4 regions of the Ramlibacter sp. bp-362 genome follow, and region 2 is predicted to be linked to each of the others. Evidence: predicted binding sites of a transcription regulator. Region 2 holds the regulator's gene; each other region holds the start of a gene.
The links. Region 2 encodes sigma-54, which starts transcription at its own class of promoters, with help from an activator protein. Its sites were predicted from a motif close to TGGCANGNAANCTGCTTT; they were not measured.

Region 1 (5,400 bases), on a different contig from region 2:
GCCGCCGCGGGCAGGTGGCTCACCGGCGCGAGCGCGATCGCCTCGCGCGCGGCCTCGGGCAGCACCAGCAGGCGCGTGAGGCCGGACTGCAGGTGCACGGCCAAGCGCTCGTCGTGCAACTCCGCGTCGCCGTCCCAGGCTTCGTAGCCGTGCTCGCCGGCCCGGCCGCCGGCACGCACCACGAGGCGATGGCCCGGCCGCCGGGGGAAGAAGGCCTGCCAGCCCAGCCCCGCCGGCGCGGGCCGGCCCGACTGGTTGGTCAGCGCGAGCGTGAGCTCCAGGGCGCCTTCGGCGAGGCGCAGCGTGTGGGAGCAGTCGAAGGCATGGGGCCAGGCGGCGTCGGGCCGGTGCTCGTACGCGAGCATCGCAGAGGAAGCGTCCTGGTCCAGCACGGTCCAGGGACGCTGCCAGGCCACCCCGTGCAGCGCGAAGGGCACCATGGGGTGGCAGGCCGAGGCGAGCGCGGAAGGTTCGGCCGCCGGCAGGGCGCGCAGCACCGGCAGCTCGCCGCACCACAGGCCGGCGATGCAGCCTCCCAGCCCGGGCTGCAGCTCGCAACGCAAGCGCCCGGCGCGCAGTTCGACCATGGGCTCGTCTCCTTTGGGCCCATTGTGCCGAACCCGCGCGGTCAGCGGTTGTACGCCGTCTCGCCGTGGCTGGTGATGTCCAGGCCCTCGCGCTCCTCTTCCTCGCTGACCCGCAGGCCCAGCAGCAGGTCGACCACCTTGTAGGCGATGAAGGACACCACGCCGGACCAGGCGATCGTGGTCAGCACGGCCTGCAGCTGGATCCAGACCTGGCTGCCGATCGAGTAGTCCGCGGCGGCCTGGTTGGCGACGTAGTCGTAGAGGCCGGCGCCGCCCAGCGACGGCGAGGCGAACACGCCGGTGAGCAGCGCGCCCAGGATGCCGCCGACGCCGTGCACGCCGAAGACGTCGAGCGCGTCGTCCGCGCCCAGCAGGCGCTTGAGCCCGTTGACGCCCCACAGGCAGACCAGTCCCGCCAGCAGGCCGATGACGATGGCGCCCATCACGCCGACGAAGCCGCAGGCCGGCGTGATCGCCACCAGCCCGGCGACCGCGCCCGAGGCCGCGCCCAGCATCGAGGCCTTGCCCTTCGACAGCGCCTCGCCCGCGATCCACGACAGCGTGGCGGCGGCGGTGGCGAACAGCGTGTTGGCGAAGGCGAGCGCCGCCGTGCCCGTGGCTTCCAGGTTGGAGCCGGCGTTGAAGCCGAACCAGCCCACCCACAGCAGCGCCGCGCCGACCATCGTGAGCGTCAGGCTGTGCGGCGTGAGCGATTCGCGGCCGTAGCCGATGCGCTTGCCGATGACGTACGCGCCCACCAGGCCCGCGACGCCGGCGTTGATGTGCACCACCGTCCCGCCCGCGAAGTCCAGCGCGCCCTTGGCCCAGAGCCAGCCGGCGGCGGCCGTCACGGCGTCCAGCGACTTCGCGTCGGTGATCGCGTCGGGGCCGTCCCAGTACCACACCATGTGCGCGATCGGCAGGTAGCCGAAGGTGAACCACAGCGCGCAGAACAGCAGCACCGCGGAGAACTTGATGCGCTCGGCGAAGGAGCCGACGATCAGCGCGCAGGTGATGGCGGCGAAGGTGGCCTGGAAGGCGATGAAGCTCAGCTCGGGGATCACCACGCCCTTGCTGAAGGTGGCGGCCACCGAGTCGGGCGTCACGCCCGAGAGGAACAGCTTGCCGGCGCCGCCCAGGAAGGCGCTGCCGCCGGTGAAGGCCAGGCTGTAGCCGTACAGCGCCCACAGCACGTAGATCAGCGCCGTGACGACGAACACCTGCATCAGCACCGACAGCATGTTCTTGCTGCGCACGAGGCCGCCGTAGAACAGCGCCAGGCCGGGGAGGGTCATCATCAGCACGAGCAGCGTGGCCACCGTGAGCCAGGCGGTGTCGCCCTTGTCGGGCGTCGCGGTGGCGGCGGCCGCCGGCAGCGCCACTGCGAGCGCGAGGCCCGCGAAGGCGAGGAACTTCTTCATGTCTTGCTCTCCTGGAGGGTGGAATGCTTCAGAGCGCTTCCCGGCCCGTTTCGCCGGTGCGGATGCGGACGACCTGCTCGAGGTCGTAGACGAAGATCTTCCCGTCGCCGATCTTGCCGGTGCGGGCCGCGCCCTCGACGGCTTCGATGGCGCGGTCCACCAGCTCGTCGGAGATGGCGGCTTCGATCTTCACCTTGGGCAGGAAGTCCACGACGTATTCGGCGCCGCGGTACAGCTCGGTGTGGCCCTTCTGCCGGCCGAAGCCCTTGACCTCGGTGACGGTGATGCCCTGCACGCCCAGGGCGGACAGGGCCTCGCGCACTTCGTCGAGCTTGAAGGGTTTGATGATGGCGGTGACGAGTTTCATGGGCTCTCCTTGCAGCGACGGGATCAGAAGCTGTACTTCGCGCCCAGCACCCAGCCGGGCTTGCCCAGGTCCTTGCCCTTGGCACGGTAGGCATCGGTATTCGTGTCCACGCCGGCCAGGCTGGCGCTGAAGCCGTTGCCGAAGTCCTTGGCGAGCGTGAGCGACCAGTCGGTGTACGAGGACCCTGAGTTGTTGCGCACGCGCTGGTGGCCCACGTGCGGCGTGAGCGTCAGGCCCCACACGGGCAGCGGGAAGGTCGCGGCCAGTTCCAGGTAGCCGCTGCCGCGGCTGTCGGCCGTGCCGAACAGGTTGGTGGTGGAGTGCGAGTACTTCAGCGTCGCCGGGCCCCAGGTCGCGGCGAGGTAGGCCTCGGTGGTGTCCGGGTTCACGGCCAGGTCCGAGCCCGGGTAGAGATAGCGCAGCAGGCCCGCGTCGAGCCCGATCGGGCCGGCGTTGAAGCGGTAGCCGCCGTAGACGTCGAGTTCGGCGTCCGCGTCACCGCCCGCGTCCTGGATCCAGCGGATCGAGGACGCCCAGGTGCCCACGTACAGGCCGCTCGCGTGCGCATACTCGGCGCCGCCCTGCAGCGCGGGACGCAGGCGCGTCTGCGAGATGCCGCGGAAGCGGTAGTCGCTGACGACGCCCACGTTGGCGGACAGCGTGGAAGCGGCGTCCTGCGCGCTGGCGTGGCCGAGGGCGGCGCTGGCGCAGGCGAGCAGGATCCACCGCAGGGCGGGGCTGGTTTTCATGCGTTCTCCGTGCTTGAGGTAAGGGACTCGACCCTTCCCAAGCAGGAGGCGTGCCAGGCACGGCCGGCCCGCGCACGCGCCGTCTCGCACCGCTGGCGTGCGCGGTGCACCCCCGCATTGCACCTGCCTGGGGCAGGTGCCTGCTCAGCGGGACTGCGAGACCATGTAGTCGACGGCCGCCTTCACTTCGGCGTCCGACAGCGCGGCGTTGCCGCCCTTGGGCGGCATCGTCCCCTTGCTGCCGGTGAAGCCTTCGATGGCGTGCTTGTAGAGCACCTCGGTGCCCTGCGCGATGCGCGGGCCCCAGTCGGCCTTGTCGCCCGGCTTCGGTGCGCCGGTCACGCCCGCCGTGTGGCAGGCGGTGCAGGTCTTGTCGAACACACCCTTGCCGAGCGCCGGATCGCCGGCTCCGGCGGCCGCGACGGCCATGCCGGATGCGGCGCTGGCCGCGCTTTCGGCGGCGGGCGCAGGCGAAGGCGCGGGGGCGGGTGCGGGTTCGGGGGCAGGCGCCGCGGCAGGTGCCGGGCCGGGCGCAGGAGGCGGGGCTTCCTGCTTGCTGCAGGCCGCCAGCGCGGCGGCGGAAACGACGAACGCGAGTGCAAGCTTGTTCATGGTGGAGTCTTTCTTCAAGCGGGCAAGGGGAATTCTAGGAAGCGACACCTCTTCCTTGGGGCGCTCGCGGCGAAGGAAGATTCCGGTGCGGTAGCGCACACGGATCCGGGCACGGTCGTCCTCCGCGGCCGCTGCGGCGTTGAGCGCGCCAGGAGGAGCCCGCGCGATGAGCCTGTGCCTGGTGCAAAGCCGTGCCCTGGTGGGCCTGGAAGCGGCCGCCGTCACGGTGGAGGTGCACGTCGCGAACGGCCTGCCCAACTTCCTGCTGGTCGGGCTGGCCGAGACCGAGGTGAAGGAGGCGCGCGAGCGGGTGCGTTCGGCGCTGCTGAATTCGGGGCTGGAATTCCCGCACAACAAGCGCATCACGGTGAACCTGGCGCCGGCGGACCTGCCCAAGGACGGCGGGCGCTTCGACCTGCCGATCGCGCTGGGCATCCTGGCCGCCAGCGGCCAGATCGACGGCGCGCGGCTCGCCGGCCACGAGTTCGCGGGCGAGCTGTCGCTGTCGGGCGAGCTGCGGCCCGTGCGCGGTGCGCTGGCCACCAGCCTCGCGCTGCATGCGGCCACGGGCGCGGCGCGCCTCGTGCTGCCGCCGCAGAGCGCGGAGGAGGCGGCGCTGGTGCCGGGCGCGAACGTCGTGCGCGCACGGCACCTGCTCGATGTCGTGCAGCAGTTCGTGCGCTCGAACGCGCCGCCGGAAGAATGCGCGGGTTGGGCGGCGCTGGCCCCGCAGGCGCCCGAGGCCGCCACCGCGTATCCCGACCTGGCGGACGTGAAGGGCCAGGCCGGCGCGCGCCGCGCGCTGGAGATCGCCGCGGCGGGCGGCCACAGCCTTCTCCTCGTCGGCCCGCCCGGCGCGGGCAAGTCGATGCTCGCGCAGCGCTTCGCCGGCCTGCTGCCGCCGATGACGATCGCGGAGGCGCTGGAAAGCGCGGCGGTGGCCAGCCTGTCGGGCCGCTTCAGCCTGCAGGAATGGGCGCGGCGCCCCACCTGCGCACCGCACCACTCGGCGAGCGCCGTGGCGCTGGTGGGCGGCGGCTCACCGCCGCGGCCGGGAGAGATCTCGCTGGCGCACCACGGCGTGCTGTTCCTCGACGAACTGCCCGAGTTCCCGCGCGCCGCGCTGGAGGCCTTGCGCGAGCCGCTGGAGACGGGTCGCATCACCGTCGCGCGGGCCGCGCGCCGCAACGAGTTCCCGGCCCGCTTCCAGCTGGTCGCGGCGATGAACCCCTGCCCCTGCGGCTGGCTCGGCTCGGGCCGCGCCTGCCGCTGCTCGCCCGAACAGGTCGCGCGCTACCAGGGGCGGCTGAGCGGTCCGCTGCTCGATCGCATCGACCTGCACGTGGAAGTTCCGGCGCTCGGCGCCGCGCAGTTGCTCGATGCGCCGCCCGGCGAGCCGACGGCGGTGGTGCAGGCGCGCTGCCTGCGGGCGCGCGAGCGTGCGATGGCCCGGCAGGGCAAGGCCAACCACGCGCTGGAAGGCGAGGAGATCGACCGCCATGCCGGCGTGTCGGCGCACGCGGCGGATTTCCTGCGCGCGGCGGCGGGCCGGCTGGAATGGAGCGCGCGCTCGACGCACCGCGTGCTGAAGATGGCGCGCACCATCGCCGACCTCGCGGGAGCGGCGGCGGTGGACGTGGTGCACGTGGCGGAGGCGGTGCAGT
Region 2 (5,400 bases):
CAGAAGGAAAAGCTGGACGCCGGCGGCTTCGACACCGCGCTGGTGCGCGTCCAGCGGTAGCGCCGCGCCGCCAGGCGGAGGAACCATCCCCCGGCGCGCCCGCTCTGACGCAGTTCAAGGAGAACCAAGGAAATGAAACGACGCGAGTTTGCGGCCGCCACGGCCGGTGTGCTGGGCGCCTCCGCCCTGGGCTGGCCGGGCGTGGCATCGGCGCAGCGCCGGCCGGAAGAGGGCAAGGACTTCCGCGCCCTCGACACGAAGGCGCCCGTGGAAGCGCCGGCCGGCAAGATCGAGGTCGTCGAATTCTTCTGGTACAGCTGCCCGCACTGCAACGCCTTCGAGCCCAAGCTGAACGCGTGGCTCAAGACCATCCCCGCCGACGTCGCCTTCCGCCGCGCGCCCGTGGCCTTCCGCGACGACTTCGTGCCGCAGCAGCGCCTGTACTACACGCTGGAGGCCATGGGCAAGGTCGACGAGCTCCACTCCAAGGTCTTCCACGCGATCCACGTGGAGCGCCAGCCGACCAACCGCGAGGACAGCATCCTCGCCTTCGCGCAGAAGAACGGCCTCGACCGCGCGAAGTTCCAGGAGCTGTACAACTCCTTCTCGGTCTCCACCAAGGCCCGCCGCGCCAAGCAGCTGCAGGACCAGTACCAGGTGGACGGCGTGCCCGCGCTGGGCGTGGCGGGCCGCTGGTACACCGACGCCACCATGGCCGGCAGCATGGACCGTGCCCTGCAGGTCGTCGACTACCTCGTCGGCGAGGTGCGCCGGGGCAAGTAGGGCGGACAAACCGCACGCACGCCGCCCGCGTGCCAGTCCAAAGCCCGCGCGAGCGGGCTTTTTCGTCCATGCTCGCTACAATGCCAGCAAGATTCGTGCCCTCATGAAGAACAACGTTCTCCTCGCCGGCCTCGCGCTGGCCCTCGCCGCCGCGGCCCTGCCCGCCGCGGCCGAAAAGGCCGACCGCAACAAGCCCATGAACGTCGAGGCCGACGCGCTGCGCTACGACGACCTCAAGCAGACGAGCGTCTTCACCGGCAACGTGGTGGTGACCAAGGGCACCATCGTGATCCGCGGGGCGAAGCTGACCGTGAAGCAGGACCCCGAGGGCTACCAGTTCGGCGTCGTCACGGCGGCGCCGGGCAAGCAGGCCTACTTCCGCCAGAAGCGCGACGGGGTGGACGAGACCATCGAGGGCGAGGCGGAGACCATCGAGTACGACGGCCGCGCCGACCGCGTGAAGTTCATCGGCCGCGCGGAGATGCGGCGCCTGCGCGGCGCCACCGTGAGCGACGAGACCAGCGGCTCCGTGATCGTCTACGACAACAGCAACGACCAGTTCACCGTGGAGGGCGCCGCCATCGCCGGCGCGACGCCGTCCAACCCGGGCGGCCGCGTGCGCGCGACGATCGCGCCGCGTCCCAGCGCCTCGGCGCCGGCCACGCCCGCGGCGCCGCCCGCCAGCCTGCGTCCCAGCACCACCCTGCCGCCGGGGAGCCGCTGATGGGCGACGCGGAGACGGTGCAGGCCCAGCCGCCGGTGGCGGTGGCGAGCCGGCTGGAAGCGCGGCACCTGCGCAAGTCCTACGGCGGCCGCAAGGTGGTGCAGGACGTGTCGCTGGAGGTGGACAAGGGCGAGGTCGTGGGCCTGCTGGGCCCCAACGGCGCCGGCAAGACCACCTCGTTCTACATGATCGTGGGCCTGGTGCGCTGCGACGGCGGCGAGATCGCCATCGACGGCCGCGCCGTGGAGCACATGCCGATCCACCGGCGCTCGCGCCTGGGCCTGTCCTACCTGCCGCAGGAAGCCTCGATCTTCCGCAAGCTCAACGTGCAGGACAACGTGCGGGCCGTGCTGGAGCTGCAGCGCGACGAGGCCGGCCGGCCGCTGGCGCGCGCCGAGATCGAGCGGCGCCTGACGGCGCTGCTGCAGGACCTGCGGGTGGACCACCTGCGCGACTCGCCGGCCGTGGCGCTGTCCGGCGGCGAGCGGCGGCGCGTGGAGATCGCGCGGGCGCTGGCGACGCAGCCGCGGTTCATCCTGCTGGACGAGCCCTTCGCCGGCATCGACCCCATCGCCGTGATCGAGATCCAGCGCATCATCGGCTTCCTCAAGTCGCGCGGCATCGGCGTGCTCATCACGGACCACAACGTCCGCGAGACGCTGGGCATCTGCGACCACGCGTACATCATCAGCGAGGGCCGCGTCCTGGCGCAGGGCACGCCGGCCGAGATCGTGAACAACGCCGACGTGCGCCGGGTCTACCTCGGCGAGCACTTCCGCATGTAGGCCCCGCCGGCAGCATGAAGCAGGGGCTGTCTCTACGCATTTCGCAGCACCTGGCGCTGACGCCCCAGTTGCAGCAGTCGATCCGCCTGCTGCAGCTGTCGACGCTGGAGCTGGCGCAGGAAGTCCAGCAAATGCTGGACGAGAACCCCTTCCTGGAGCTGCAGGCCGACGAATCCGGCGAGGAATTCGGCATCCCGACCAGCGACGCGCGCGTGCGCGACGACGACGGCGAGCACGAGGCAGACGAGGCCGCGGCCGCGCCGGCGGAGGACGCCGATCCCAGCTGGGACGGCGACGGCAGCACGGAGACGGTGCCCGACGACGGCGAATGGGGCGGCGAGGCGCCGCCGCGCAGCAACGCGCACGGCAGCGAAGACGACGTCGATGCCACCGAACTGGCCCGCGGCAACGAGTCGCTGCAGTCCTGGCTGCACCGGCAGGCGCTGGCCCTGCGGCTGTCGGAGGAGGACCGGGTCGCGCTGCGCTACCTGATCGAGTCGCTCAACGACGACGGCTACCTGGAGGAAGCGCTGGAGGAGATCGCCGCCAGCCTCGCGCCGGCGGAGGACCACGAGCAGCAGGAGGAACTGCTGCACCGCTTCACCGTGGCGCTGCGCCTGCTGCAGAACCTGGACCCCCCGGGCGTGGGCGCGCGCAACCTGGCCGAATGCCTGATGCTGCAGCTGCGCGCCCTGCAGGACGACGCGCCGGACCACGCGCTGTGCCCGATCGCGATCAAGGTCTGCCAGCAGCCGATCGACCTGCTCGCGAAGCGCGACGTGAAGCGTCTCGCGCAGATGTGCGGCGGCAGCGAGGGAGAGGTCAAGTCGGCCATCGCGCTCATCACGCGGCTGGAGCCCAAACCGGGCCGGCGCTTCATCGACGTGGAGCGCAACGTGGTGGTGCCGGACGTGATCGTCACGCAGGCCGGCAGCGGCACCCGCGCGCAGTTCCGCGTGCAGATCAATCCCGACGTGCTGCCGCGCCTGCGCGTGCACGACGTCTATGCCGGCGCGCTCAAGGCGCACCGCGGCGAGGGCCACCACGCCCTGCAGCAGCGGCTGCAGGAGGCGCGCTGGTTCATCAAGAACATCCAGCAGCGCTTCGACACCATCCTGCGCGTGTCCACGGCGATCGTCGAGCGCCAGCGCAACTTCTTCATCCACGGCGAGCTCGCGATGCGGCCGCTCGTGCTGCGCGAGATCGCGGACGAGCTGGGCCTGCACGAATCCACGATCTCGCGCGTGACCACCCACAAGTACATGGCCACGCCTTTCGGGACCTTCGAGCTGAAGTACTTCTTCGGCTCCGCGCTCGGCACGGAAACCGGCGGCAACGCCTCCAGCACCGCCGTGCGCGCGCTGATCCGGCAGATCATCGCCGCCGAGGACGCGGCGAAGCCGCTGTCGGACAACCAGATCTCCGAGATGCTCAAGGAGCAGGGCATCGAGTGCGCCCGCCGCACCGTCGCCAAGTACCGGGAGGCGCTGCGCATCGCGCCGGCCAACCTGCGGAAGGCCCTGTGAGAGACCTGCGACTGTTCCTGCCCTGCGCCGGCGGCGTCGAAGCCTTCCTGCTCGAGGAGGTGGCGCGCGTCTGCGGCGGCGGCGCGCGCGAGCCGCGCAGCGCCCGCGGCGGCGTGCAGCTGCTCGCGACCTGGCCCGAGGTGATGAAGCTCAACCTGCACAGCCGCCTCGCGCAGCGCGTGCTGGTGCAGCTGGCGCACCTGCCCTACCGCGCCGAGCAGGACCTCTACGAGGCCGCCGCGGCCGTGCCCTGGGAAGAGTGGTTCGGCACGCGCGACAGCTTCAAGGTGGAAATCACGGCGCACCAGAGCCCGCTGAAGAGCCTGAACTTCGCGGCGCTGCGCATCAAGGACGCGGTGGCCGACCGCTTCCGCGCCCGCGGCGGCGTGCGCCCGGACGTCGACACGCAGCGGCCGGCGGTGCGCGTGTTCGCGCACCTGTCCGCCGACACGGTGACGCTCTACATCGACACCTCGGGCGAGCCGCTGTTCAAGCGCGGCTGGCGCGAGGACAAGGGCGAGGCGCCGCTGAAGGAGACGCTGGCCGCGGCGATGATCGCGGCGAGCGGCTGGGACGGCAGCGTGCCGCTGTACGACCCCTGCTGCGGCAGCGGCACGATCGCGATCGAGGCGGCGCAGGTCGCCTGCAACATCGCCCCGGGGCTGCTGCGCCGCTTCGGCTTCGAGCGGCTGAAGCCGCACACGGCCGCCGACTGGCTCGCGCTCAAGGGCGAGGCCCAGGCGGCGCGGCGCGCCCCGGCGGCGCCGGTGTTCGGCAGCGACGTCGCCTTCCGCATGGTCGATTTCGCGCAGCGCAACGCGCAGCGCGCCGGCGTGGCCGAGGCCGTGCAGCTGCGCGGCGGCGACGCCCTGCAGCGCATGCCGCCCGGCGACGGGCCCGGCGTGATGCTGGTCAACCCGCCCTACGGAGAACGGATCGAGGCCGCCGGCGTGGCTGGCCGCGGCCGCGGCGGACGCGAGCGGGCGCAAACGGAGGACGCGGGCGACTTTTTCGCGCAGCTGGCCGCCCACTGGAAGCGCCACTACGCCGGCTGGACGGCCTGGGTGCTCTCGCCCGACGCGAAGCTGCCCTCGCGCATGCGCCTGAAGGAGTCGCGACGCGTGCCGATGTGGAACGGCCCCATCGAATGCCGCCTGTTCCGCTTCGACATGGTGGCGGGCTCGGCGCGCAAGGACCATGCAGCTGGTCCTTGACACCAACATCGTGCTGGACCTGCTGGTCTTTGCCGACCCGCGGGTGCGCAGGCTGCACGAAGGCCTGGCCGCCGGCACGCTGCACTGGATCGCGACGGCCGCGATGCGCGAGGAACTCGCGCGCGTGCTGGACTACCCGAAGATCGCGCCGCGCGTGCATTTCCATCGCGGCGCCGCCGCCAGCGTGCTGGAGGAGTTCGACCGGCACGTGCGGCTGACGGCGCCCGCGGCCAAGGCGCCGGTCACCTGCGGCGACCCCGACGACCAGAAGTTCATCGACCTCGCCGTCGCCCACCGCTGCGTGCTGCTCAGCAAGGACCGCGAGGTCCTGCGCATGCGCAAGCGGCTGGCCCAGCTGGAGGTCACGG
Region 3 (5,400 bases), on a different contig from region 2:
CGGCCACCGCACCTGGCTGCTGCTCATCGGCATCGCCACCGGCTACCTGGGGGCGGCGCCCAGCATCGTGTGGGCCTCGGGCTGGTTCTTCGCGGCGGCCTTCCCGGTGCTGATCCCGGTGGCGATCTGGATCTACACGCTGGTGTTCGCGTTCTCGTCGCTGTGGTTCGCGCACTATTGCCTGGGGGCGCTGGCGGCCCTGCGCGCGGCCCCGGTCATCCCCGCGCAGGCGGGGACCCAGGGCGTTCAGCTCCTGCCGTAGCTGTCTTCCAGCCGCACGATGTCGTCCTCGCCCAGGTAGGCGCCGGACTGCACCTCGATCATCTCCAGTTCCATCTTGCCGGGGTTGCGCAGCCGGTGCACCTCGCCGATCGGGATGTAGGTGGACTGGTTCTCGCTCAGGAGGAAGGTCTCGCTGCCGCGCGTGACTTCGGCGGTGCCGCGCACCACGACCCAGTGCTCGGCCCGGTGGTGGTGCTTCTGCAGGCTCAGCGACGCGCCCGGCTTCACGCCGATGCGCTTGACCTGGAAGCGCTCGCCGGCGTCCACGCTGTCGTACCAGCCCCAGGGGCGCACCACCTTGCGGTGGATGGCGGCCTGGCTGGCGTGGCCCTGCTCCAGGCGCGCCACCACGTCCTTCACCTGCTCGGCGCAGTCGCGCTGCGCCACCAGCACGGCGTCGGGCGTGTCGACGATCAGCAGGTCCTGCGTCCCCAGGGCCACCACCGGCCGGTGCGGCGCGTGGATGAAGGTGTTGCGGGCGTTGTGGACCCAGCCCTGGCCCTGCACGCGGTTGTCCTGGGCGTCGCCCTGCGCCAGGTCGGCGACGGCGTTCCAGCTGCCCACGTCGCTCCACTGGCCGCGGAAGGGCAGCACCGCCACGTCGGCATGCCGCTCCATCACCGCGTAGTCGATGCTCTGGGCGCGGCAGGCCTCGAAGGCCGCGCGGCCGGGCCGCAGGAAGGTGGCGCCTTCCGCCGCGGCGCCCGGCACCTCGGTCTTCGCGTCGGCCAGCGCGGCGCGGCAGGACTGCAGGATGTCCGGCGCGTGCTGCTCGAGCGCCTCGATGAAGAAGCGGGCCTGCGCGAGGAAGATGCCCGCGTTCCACAGCACGTCGCCCTGGAGCAGCAGCTGCTGCGCCCGCGCCGCATCGGGCTTCTCGATGAACTGGGCCACCTGCTGGCTGCCGTCGGCGCGCAGGGCGCCCTGGCGGATGTAGCCGTAGGCGGTGCTGGGGAAACTGGGGACGACGCCGAAGGTCACGATCATTCCGTTGGCCGCGGCGGTCAGGCCTTCCTTCATGGTGCGGGCGAACGCGGCCGCATCGGGGATGTGGTGGTCGGCGGGGCAGAACAGCAGGAAGTCCTCGGGCTTCGCCTGCACGGCGGCCAGCGCCATGGCGGCGGCGGTGTTGCGCGCGGCCGGCTCCAGGATCACCGTGCCCTGCAGCCCGGCGAGCCGCAAGCTGTCGGCCACCAGGAAGCGGTGGTCTTCGGCCGCGACGCAGAGGGCCCGCGTCCCGAGGCCGGCGACGCGCTCCAGCGTCAGTTGCAGCAGGCTCTTGTCGCCCACCAGCGGGACGAACTGCTTGGGAAAGCTCTTGCGGCTCAGGGGCCAGAGCCGCGTGCCGGAGCCGCCGCAGAGGATGACGGGGGTGATGGAGGCCATGGAAGGAATGGTAGCTTCTGCCGCCGCCTTCCCGTCACCCCCGCGCAGGCGGGGGCCCGGGGCCCCCGTGAATTTGCATTCCCGCGGCGCGGGAATGCCACAATGCCCTGGGTCCCCGCCTCCGCGGGGATGACGATTCCACGCATGAACCGCCCTGACATCGGCCTGATCATCGTCGGCGACGAGATCCTCTCCGGCAAGCGCGCCGACAAGCACCTGCCCAAGCTGATCGAGCTGCTGAACGCCCGCGGGCTGCAGCTCGGATGGGCCGAATACGTGGGCGACAAGCCGGAGCGGATCACCGAGACGCTCCGGCGCGTGTTCGCTTCCGGCGACATCGTCTTCTGCACCGGCGGCATCGGCGCCACGCCCGACGACCACACCCGCCAGTGCGCCGCCAGGGCCCTGGGCCGCGAGCTGGAACTGCACCCGCAGGCCGAAGCCCTGATCCGCGAGCGCATGCAGGACACGGCCCGGGAGCAGGGCGTTCCCTACGAGCCGGACCGGCCGGACAACATCCACCGCCTGAACATGGGCGTGTTCCCGAAGGGCGCGACCATCATCCCGAACCCGTACAACAAGATCCCGGGCTTCAGCGTCGGCGACGTGCACTTCACCCCCGGCTTCCCGGTGATGGCCTGGCCGATGATGGAGTGGATCCTGGACGGCCGCTACGCCCACCTGTTCCAGCGCGGCGCCTATCTCGAGAAATCCGTGATCGTCTTCGGTTCCATGGAGGCCACGCTCACGCCGCTGATGGAGCAGGTCGAGCGCGAGCACCCGGGCGTGAAGGTGTTCAGCCTGCCCAGCGTGGACCACCCCACGTACGGCCGCCACATCGACCTGGGCGTCAAGGGCGAGCCCGCCGCCGTGGAGCCGGCCTACCGCCTGTTGCTGGACGGCCTCGCCGGCCTGAAGGTCAAGCTGGGCCCCGAACTGGTGCGTAGCTGAGCTGCACCAGGCCGGTGCACGGCCCTTTTGCACCTCGACGGTGCGTTTTCGGCTGCGCGGCGGCTGGCAAACCCGGCCGGGACGCGCAAAATCGCCGGTTTCGCGCCGGCCGGCATGCACCAGCTTTGGCACAGAACCTGCATTCCCGTTCCGCACATCCGCCAACAACCAACCATCCCCAGGAGAACCCGATGGCAGCCAAGACCGTCGCAGACGTCATGAAGATGGTGAAGGACAACGAAGTCAAGTTCGTCGACTTCCGCTTCACCGACACCCGCGGCCAGGAGCAGCACGTGACCGTGCCCGTCTCCCATTTCGACGAGGACAAGTTCAGCGGCGGCCACGCCTTCGACGGCTCCTCCATCGCCGGCTGGAAGGGCATCGAGGCCTCCGACATGCTGCTGATGCCCGATCCGGCCACGGCCAACGTCGACCCCTTCTACGAGGAAACGACGCTGATCCTCACCTGCGACGTGCTGGAGCCGGGCGACGGCAAGGCCTACGACCGCGACCCGCGCTCGATCGCCAAGCGCGCCGAGGCCTACCTCAAGGCCTCCGGCCTGGGCGACACGGCCTTCTTCGGCCCCGAGCCCGAGTTCTTCATCTTCGACGACGTGCGCTGGAGCGCCGGCCCCAGCGGCTGCTTCGTCGAGATCGACGAATACGAGGCGCCCTGGAACACCGGCAAGAAGATCGAGGGCGGCAACAAGGGCCACCGTCCCACCACCAAGGGCGGCTACTTCCCCGTCCCGCCGATCGACAGCACGCAGGACATGCGCGCCGAGATGGCGCTGCTGCTGGAGCAGATGGGCATCCCGGTGGAGGTGTTCCACCACGAGGTGGCGGGCGCCGGCCAGAACGAGATCGGCACCAAGTTCAGCACGCTGGTGCAGCGCGCCGACTGGTCGCAACTGCAGAAGTACATCATCCACAACGTGGCCAACGCCTACGGCAAGACGGCCACCTTCATGCCCAAGCCGATCGTGGGCGACAACGGTTCCGGCATGCACGTGCACCAGTCCGTGTGGAAGGACGGCAAGAACCTGTTCGCCGGCGAGGGCTACGCGGGCCTGTCCGAGTTCGCGCTGTACTACATCGGCGGCATCATCAAGCACGCCCGGGCGCTGAACGCCATCACCAACCCCGGCACCAACAGCTACAAGCGCCTGGTGCCCGGCTTCGAGGCACCGGTCAAGCTGGCGTACTCGGCGCGCAACCGCTCGGCGTCGATCCGCATCCCCTACGTGGCCAACCCCAAGGGCCGCCGCATCGAGGTGCGCTTCCCCGACCCGACCATGAACCCCTACCTGGGCTTCGCCGCCATGCTGATGGCCGGCCTGGACGGCATCGAGAACAAGATCCACCCGGGCGAGGCCGCCACCAAGGACCTCTACCACCTGCCGCCGGAAGAGGACGCGAAGATCCCGACCGTGTGCCACAGCCTGGACCAGGCCCTGGAGTACCTGGACAACGACCGCGCCTTCCTCACCAAGGGTGGCGTGTTCTCCGACGCCATGATCGACGCCTACATCGAGCTGAAGATGCAGGAAGTGACCCGCTTCCGCATGACGACGCACCCGATCGAGTTCGACATGTACTACTCCCTGTAACCAAACCCGGCCGGGAGCGGCAAGGGGGCGACAAAAGTCGCCCCTTTTCTTTTTAAATCAACGGCTTAATTGGCAATCTGCAGGGATTGGGTCATACTGAAAGGCCGCCCTGCGCATCCCCGATGCCTGGAGAGCCGCATGAAGACCCGTTACGCGCTGATTCCCTTTGCTGTCTTCGCCCTGGTGGCGAGCGCTTCCGCCCAGACTTCCATCTGGCGTTGTGGCAATTCGTACACGAACAACGAGAAGGAAGCCCAGGTCAAGGGCTGCAAGCTGGTGGAAGGCGGCAACGTCACCGTCGTGCAGGGCACCCGGGTGAACGGCGCCAACAAGAGCGTGAGCGTGGCGACGGCGCCGCCGACCGGTTCGCAGCGGGTGGACGCGGGCGAGCAGAAGGCGCGCGACAGCGAGGCGCGGGCCATCCTGGAGGCGGAGCTGAAGAAGGCCGAGGCGCGCCAGGCCGACCTGCTGAAGGAATACAACAACGGCGAGCCGGAAAAGATCGGCCCCGAGCACAAGAACTACCAGAAGTACCTGGACCGGGTCGCCGAGCTCAAGTCGTCGATCGAACGCAACGCCCAGGACATCGCCGGCCTGCGGCGCGAATTGAGCCGCTCGGCGGTTCCGCCCGTCACGGCCCCAAAATAAGGGCTTGACCCAGCCCTTCGCGCCCGACCCCCGCTTCCAGGCCTTCGACCTGCTGGCCACGCTCGTGGCCGTGGTGCGCGGCGACGGCACCGTGCTGTTCGCCAATTCGGCGCTGGAAGACGCGCTGGGCGCCTCGCGCCGCACCATCGTCGGCGCCAGCGCGCTGCCCCTGTTCGCCGAACCCAACGTGCTGCGCACCGCCCTGGCCGGCGCGCGGAGCAACGAATACGCGGCCCTGCGCTACGACGCCCACCTGCTGCGCCTGCAGGCCGAGCCCATGCCGGTGCACGTGGTGCTGGCGCAGACCGACACGCCCGACGAGTTCGTGCTGGAGCTGCTGCCGCTGGAGGCGCAGGCGCGCCAGGACCGCGAGGAGCGCCTGGTCGACCAGGCGCAGGCCAACAAGGAGCTGATCCGCAACCTGGCGCACGAGATCAAGAATCCGCTGGGCGGCATCCGCGGGGCGGCGCAGCTGCTGGAGATGGAGATCGGGCCGGGGCTCAAGGAGTACACCCGCGTCGTG
Region 4 (5,400 bases), on a different contig from region 2:
CGACCAGCCGGTGACCATCGCCCGCGGCGACGACGTCTTCCAGGGCGACAACCTCGACTACGACCACCTCGACCGGGTGCTGGAGCTGCGCGGCCGCGTGCGCGGCACCCTGCGGCCCGAGCACGGCCAGCGCCAGCCATGACGCCGCTGGCCTTCATCACCGGCGCGTCCAGCGGCATCGGCCAGGCGCTCGCCTGGCGCTATGCCCAGGCCGGCTGGAACCTGGCGCTGGTGGCGCGGCGCAGCGATGAGATGGCGCGGTGGGCGCGGACGCAGGGGCTCGCGCCGGAGCGCTGGCAGGTCTACGGCGCCGACGTGGCCGATCGCGACAGCATCGTCGCGGCGGGCGAAGCCTGCATCGCGCGGCAGGGGCTGCCGGACGTGGTGATCGCCAATGCCGGCATCAGCGTCGGCGTGGACACGGCGATCCGCGAGGACCTGGAGGTGATCGCGCGCACCTTCGCGACCAACACGGTGGGCGTCGCCGCGACCTTCCATCCCTTCATCGAAGGCATGCGCGCGCGCGGCAGGGGCCGGCTGGTGGGCGTGGCGAGCGTCGCCGGCATCCGCGGCCTGCCCGGCCACGGCGCCTATTGCGCCAGCAAGGCCGCGGTGATCAGCTACTGCGAGAGCCTGCGCGGCGAGCTGCGCGGCAGCGGCGTGAAGGTGGTGACGATCGCGCCGGGCTACGTCGACACGCCGCTCACGCGGCAGAACCGCTACGGCATGCCCTTCCTGATGCGGGCGGAGGATTTCGCCGACGATGCGTTCCGGGTGATCGAGGCGGGCAGGAGCTATCGGGTGATCCCGTGGCAGATGGGTGTGGTGGCGAAGCTGCTGCGGGTGCTGCCCGACCCGGTGTTCGATCGCCTGCTCGCCGGCCGGCCGCGCAAGCACCGGCAGGGTGGGGGGTGAGCGCGCGATCGGTGGGGTTCGCGTTCGCTCACCGCCCGGCGGCCGCTGGCCGCCGCCACCCTACGGGGTCGGTGACGGGAGTGTCGGGACCGTAGGGTGGCGCGGCGCAGCCGCGGACGGTGAGCGAAAGCGAACCCCACCGCCCACCGCCCACGAAAAAGGCTCCCGCAGGAGCCCTTTCTTCACGGTGCGATCGCAGCTCAGTAGCTGCCGCCCCCACCGTATCCACCACCCCCGCCGCCACCGGAGCGCCCACCGCCGCGCGGGCCGGCGCCGTAGGGGCTGCGGAAGCCGCCGTCCTGGCCGCCGCCACCGCCACCCGAGCGGCCACCGCCGCCGCCATAGCCGCCACCGCCGGAGCGGCCGCCGCCGCCCCCGCCGCCGTAGCCGCCACCACCTCCGCCACCGCCGCCGAAGCCGCGCGGGCGGTTTTCCATCGGGCGCGCCTCGTTCACGACGATGCTGCGGCCGCCCATGGGCTGGCCGTTCATTCCGTTGATGGCGGCCTGCGCCTCGGCGTCGCTGCCCATCTCGACGAAACCGAAGCCCTTGGAGCGGCCGGTTTCCCGTTCCATCATGACCTTCGCGCTGGTGACCTGGCCGAACTGGCTGAACGCCTGTTCGAGGTCGCTGTCGCGCATCTGGTAGGGCAGGTTGCCTACGTACAGTTTGTTGCCCATCTACAGGGACTCCTGAATAAACGAGTGAAACGAGAGAGCGATGGAGTCCCGAAAACGCATTCAAGCAATGGAAGCGAAAGGCACCTGTTCACCGCACCGCGTGACCGCCAGACCACGCTTTTCCATTATGGAGCACACCCTCGGGCCCGTGGCAAGGGGTGCGGACCCGGAGGACGGTGAAAAATTGAACGCCCGCGAGCGCCCGCGGCGGGCATGAAAAAAGGGCCCGGAGGGCCCTTTTCGCTGGATACGTATCCGCCGTGCTCAGTAGCGGTCGCGGCCACCGCCGCCGTAGCCGCCACCGCCGCCTTCGCGACGGCCGCCGCCGAAGCCGCCACCACCACCGCCGCCGAAGCCGCGGCCACCGCCGCCGCCGCCACCGAAGCCGCCGCTGCGCGGCTCCATCGGACGGGCCTCGTTCACCACGAGGGCGCGGCCGCCGTGCTGCTGGCCGTTCATGCCCTGGATGGCGGCCTGCGCTTCGGCGGGGCTGCTCATCTCGACGAAACCGAAGCCCTTGGAGCGGCCGGTGTCACGTTCCATCATGACCTTGGCGCTGGTCACGGTGCCGAACTGGCTGAACGCCTGTTCCATGTCGCTGTCGCGGAAAGAGTAGGGAAGGTTCCCCACGTAAAGCTTGTTGCCCATTACGGGACTCCTGGAAAAAAACGCAAAACGCGATGGAGTCCGCAAACGCAATCAACAACCACGCGAGACCGACAAACACCGCAAACCTGCAGACCCTCGTGGGTCCACGGCGGCATTATGCGCTGGAGTCCCCCCGCCGCAAGCGCGACAGTGCCTATTCCGGCGAAATAAATGCAGGATCGGGTCACATTGCGGCAAGAAATCCGGGTTTTTCCTACCAGCTGGCTTCGCGTTCCGGCGTCGAACCGATGCGGTGGATCGACAGGTCGGCGCCCGCGAACTCCTGTTCGGCCGACAGGCGCAGCCCCATCGCCGCCTTGAGGGCGCCGTAGGTGGCGAAGCCGGCGGCCAGCGCCCACGCCACGCCCAGCAGGCTGCCGATCACCTGCGCCCCCAGGTTCACGCCGCCCAGGCCGCCGAGCGCCGCGCTGCCGAAGATGCCGGCCGCGACGCCGCCCCACAGCCCGCACAGGCCGTGCAGGGGCCAGACGCCCAGCACGTCGTCGATCTTCCAGCGGTTCTGGGTGAAGGTGAACATCAGCACGAAGATCGCGCCGGCGGCGGCGCCCACGGGGAGCGCGCCCAGCGGATGCATCACGTCGCTGCCCGCGCACACCGCCACCAGCCCGGCGAGCGGCCCGTTGTGCACGAAGCCCGGGTCGTTGCGCCCGAGCAGCAGCGCCGCCAGCGTGCCGCCCACCATGGCCATCAGCGAGTTGACGGCCACCAGGCCGGAGACCTTGTCCAGGGTCTGCGCGCTCATCACGTTGAAGCCGAACCAGCCCACCGTGAGGATCCAGGCCCCCAGCGCCAGGAAGGGGATGTTGGACGGCGGGTGCGCCGAGATCGCGCCGTCCTTGCGGTAGCGGTTGTGGCGCGCGCCCAGCAGCAGCACGGCCGCCAGGGCCAGCCAGCCGCCGACCGCGTGCACCACGATCGAGCCGGCGAAGTCGTGGAACTCCGCGCCCGTGAGCGACCGGATCCAGCCCTGGATGCCGAAGCGCTGGTTCCAGGCCACGCCCTCGAACAGCGGATAGACCACGCCCACGATCACCGCCGTGGCCAGTAGCTGCGGGCCGAAGCGGGCGCGTTCGGCGATGCCGCCGGAGATGATCGCCGGCACGGCCGCGGCGAAGGTCAGCAGGAAGAAGAACTTCACCAGCGCGTAGCCCTGGTGCGCGACCAGCTGCTGCGCCCCGACCAGGAAGCCGGTGCCGTAGGCGACGGCGTAGCCCACCAGGAAGTAGGCGACCGAGGAGACTGAGAAGTCGGCCAGGATCTTCACGAGCGCGTTCACCTGGCTCTTCTTGCGCACGGTCCCCAGCTCCAGGAAGGCGAAGCCCGCGTGCATGGCCAGGACCAGGATGGCTCCCAGCAGGATGAACAGGACGTCCGCGCCCTCTTTCAGTGCTTCCATGGTGGCCCCTTTGGTGTCGGATGCTTGTTGTTGGTGCGTGCGGGCCGTGTTGGTGAAGCCCGCACCACCTCAAAGCAAAATCTGCGCCATCGGGGTGCGTGCCGGGGGCTGCCTCTAGAATGCCGGTCCCTTGGAAGCCTTTCTTGTCTCTACGGGCATCGTCGCCCTCGCCGAAATGGGCGACAAGACGCAACTGCTGTCGCTGGTCCTCGCCGCCCGCTTCCGCAAGCCCTGGCCGATCGCCCTCGGCATCCTGGTCGCCACCCTGGCCAACCACGCCCTCGCCGGCGCGGTGGGCAGCTGGGTGACGCACGTGCTGGGCCCGGACGTGCTGCGCTGGGTCCTGGGCGGCTCCTTCATCGCCATGGCGATCTGGATGCTGGTCCCCGACAAGCTGGACGAGGACGAGGCGCCGCGCGGACCGAGGCTGGGCATCTTCGCCACCACGGTGCTGGCCTTCTTCCTGGCGGAGATGGGCGACAAGACGCAGGTGGCCACCGTGATGCTGGCCGCGCAGTTCCAGGCCTGGGCCTCCGTCGTGGCGGGCACGACGCTGGGCATGATGCTCGCCAACGTGCCGGTCGTGTGGTTCGGCGAGCGCATCACGCGCAAGGTGCCCATCAAGCTGGTGCACACCATCGGCGCCGTGATCTTCCTCGTGCTGGGCGTCGTGGCCCTGCTGGGGTGGTGACGTATAGTTTTCGGCTTCATGAGCTCCTTCATCGCCACGCCACGCTCCATGCAGTTCGACGCGCCGCTCGCCCTGCAGAGCGGCGCGGCGATCCGCGACTACGTCCTCGCCTACGAGACCTACGGCACGCTCGACGCCGAGCGCAGCAATGCCGTCCTGATCTGCCACGCGCTCAACGCCTCGCACCACGTGGCCGGCGTGTACGCGGGCCAGGAGAAGTCCGAGGGCTGGTGGGACACCATGATCGGCCCCGGCAAGCCGGTGGACACCGACCGCTTCTTCGTCATCGGCGTGAACAACCTGGGCTCCTGCTTCGGCTCCACCGGGCCGATGCACGTGAACCCTGACACCGGCAAGATCTACGGCGCCGACTTCCCAGTGGTCACGGTGGAGGACTGGGTGAACGCGCAGGCGCGGCTGCTGGACGCGCTGGGCATCGAGCGGCTGGCCGCCGTCATGGGCGGCAGCCTGGGCGGCATGCAGGCGCTGTCGTGGACGCTGCAGTACCCGCAGCGCGTGCGCCACGCCGTGGTGGTGGCGAGCGCGCCCAACCTGACGGCGGAGAACATCGCCTTCAACGAGGTGGCGCGCCGCGCGATCGTCACGGATCCCGACTTCCACGGCGGCCACTTCTACCAGCACGGCGTGATCCCGCGCCGGGGGCTGCGCATCGCCCGCATGATCGGCCACATCACGTACCTCTCGGACGACGTGATGAACGAGAAGTTCGGCCGGCAGCTGCGCAACGGCATGGACCTGCGCTACACGACGCAGGACATCGAGTTCCAGATCGAGAGCTATCTCCGCTACCAGGGCGACAAGTTCAGCGAGTACTTCGACGCCAACACCTACCTGCTGATCACGCGGGCGCTGGACTACTTCGACCCGGCGCGGCGCACCAACGGCAACCTCGCCAAGGCGCTGGCCGTGGCGACGGCGAAGTTCCTGCTGGTCAGCTTCACCACCGACTGGCGCTTCTCGCCCGCGCGCAGCCGCGAGATGGTGAAGGCGCTGCTGGACAACCGGCGCGACGTGAGCTACGCCGAGAT

Region 1: a site for sigma-54 is predicted at 3,163-3,180, ahead of ACY0MJ_RS04220 (TorF family putative porin). Genes of this name have one in related genera too.
Region 3: a site for sigma-54 is predicted at 2,746-2,763, ahead of glnA (type I glutamate--ammonia ligase). Genes of this name have one in related genera too.
Region 4: a site for sigma-54 is predicted at 3,732-3,749, ahead of ACY0MJ_RS03680 (ammonium transporter). Genes of this name have one in related genera too.

What each region holds. Positions count from the first base shown of each region.
Region 1 is NZ_JBUDXE010000002.1:361,936-367,335, reverse strand. It holds gene ACY0MJ_RS04235 (aldose epimerase family protein) at 1-587, opposite strand, end outside; gene ACY0MJ_RS04230 (ammonium transporter) at 629-2,008, opposite strand; gene glnK (P-II family nitrogen regulator) at 2,037-2,375, opposite strand; gene ACY0MJ_RS04220 (TorF family putative porin) at 2,399-3,124, opposite strand; gene ACY0MJ_RS04215 (c-type cytochrome) at 3,269-3,736, opposite strand; gene ACY0MJ_RS04210 (YifB family Mg chelatase-like AAA ATPase) at 3,903-5,400, shown strand, end outside.
Region 2 is NZ_JBUDXE010000016.1:51,389-56,788, forward strand. It holds gene ACY0MJ_RS18915 (SPOR domain-containing protein) at 1-60, shown strand, start outside; gene ACY0MJ_RS18920 (thiol:disulfide interchange protein DsbA/DsbL) at 133-783, shown strand; gene lptA (lipopolysaccharide transport periplasmic protein LptA) at 887-1,507, shown strand; gene lptB (LPS export ABC transporter ATP-binding protein) at 1,507-2,292, shown strand; gene ACY0MJ_RS18935 (RNA polymerase factor sigma-54) at 2,307-3,818, shown strand; gene ACY0MJ_RS18940 (THUMP domain-containing class I SAM-dependent RNA methyltransferase) at 3,815-5,032, shown strand; gene ACY0MJ_RS18945 (PIN domain-containing protein) at 5,016-5,400, shown strand, end outside.
Region 3 is NZ_JBUDXE010000004.1:87,236-92,635, forward strand. It holds gene ACY0MJ_RS06600 (EI24 domain-containing protein) at 1-262, shown strand, start outside; gene ACY0MJ_RS06605 (mannose-1-phosphate guanylyltransferase/mannose-6-phosphate isomerase) at 247-1,668, opposite strand; gene ACY0MJ_RS06610 (competence/damage-inducible protein A) at 1,813-2,619, shown strand; gene glnA (type I glutamate--ammonia ligase) at 2,811-4,229, shown strand; gene ACY0MJ_RS06620 (hypothetical protein) at 4,368-4,877, shown strand; gene glnL (nitrogen regulation protein NR(II)) at 4,882-5,400, shown strand, end outside.
Region 4 is NZ_JBUDXE010000002.1:261,682-267,081, reverse strand. It holds gene lptC (LPS export ABC transporter periplasmic protein LptC) at 1-142, shown strand, start outside; gene ACY0MJ_RS03695 (SDR family oxidoreductase) at 139-915, shown strand; gene ACY0MJ_RS03690 (RNA recognition motif domain-containing protein) at 1,116-1,595, opposite strand; gene ACY0MJ_RS03685 (RNA recognition motif domain-containing protein) at 1,860-2,243, opposite strand; gene ACY0MJ_RS03680 (ammonium transporter) at 2,458-3,660, opposite strand; gene ACY0MJ_RS03675 (TMEM165/GDT1 family protein) at 3,791-4,351, shown strand; gene metX (homoserine O-succinyltransferase MetX) at 4,370-5,400, shown strand, end outside.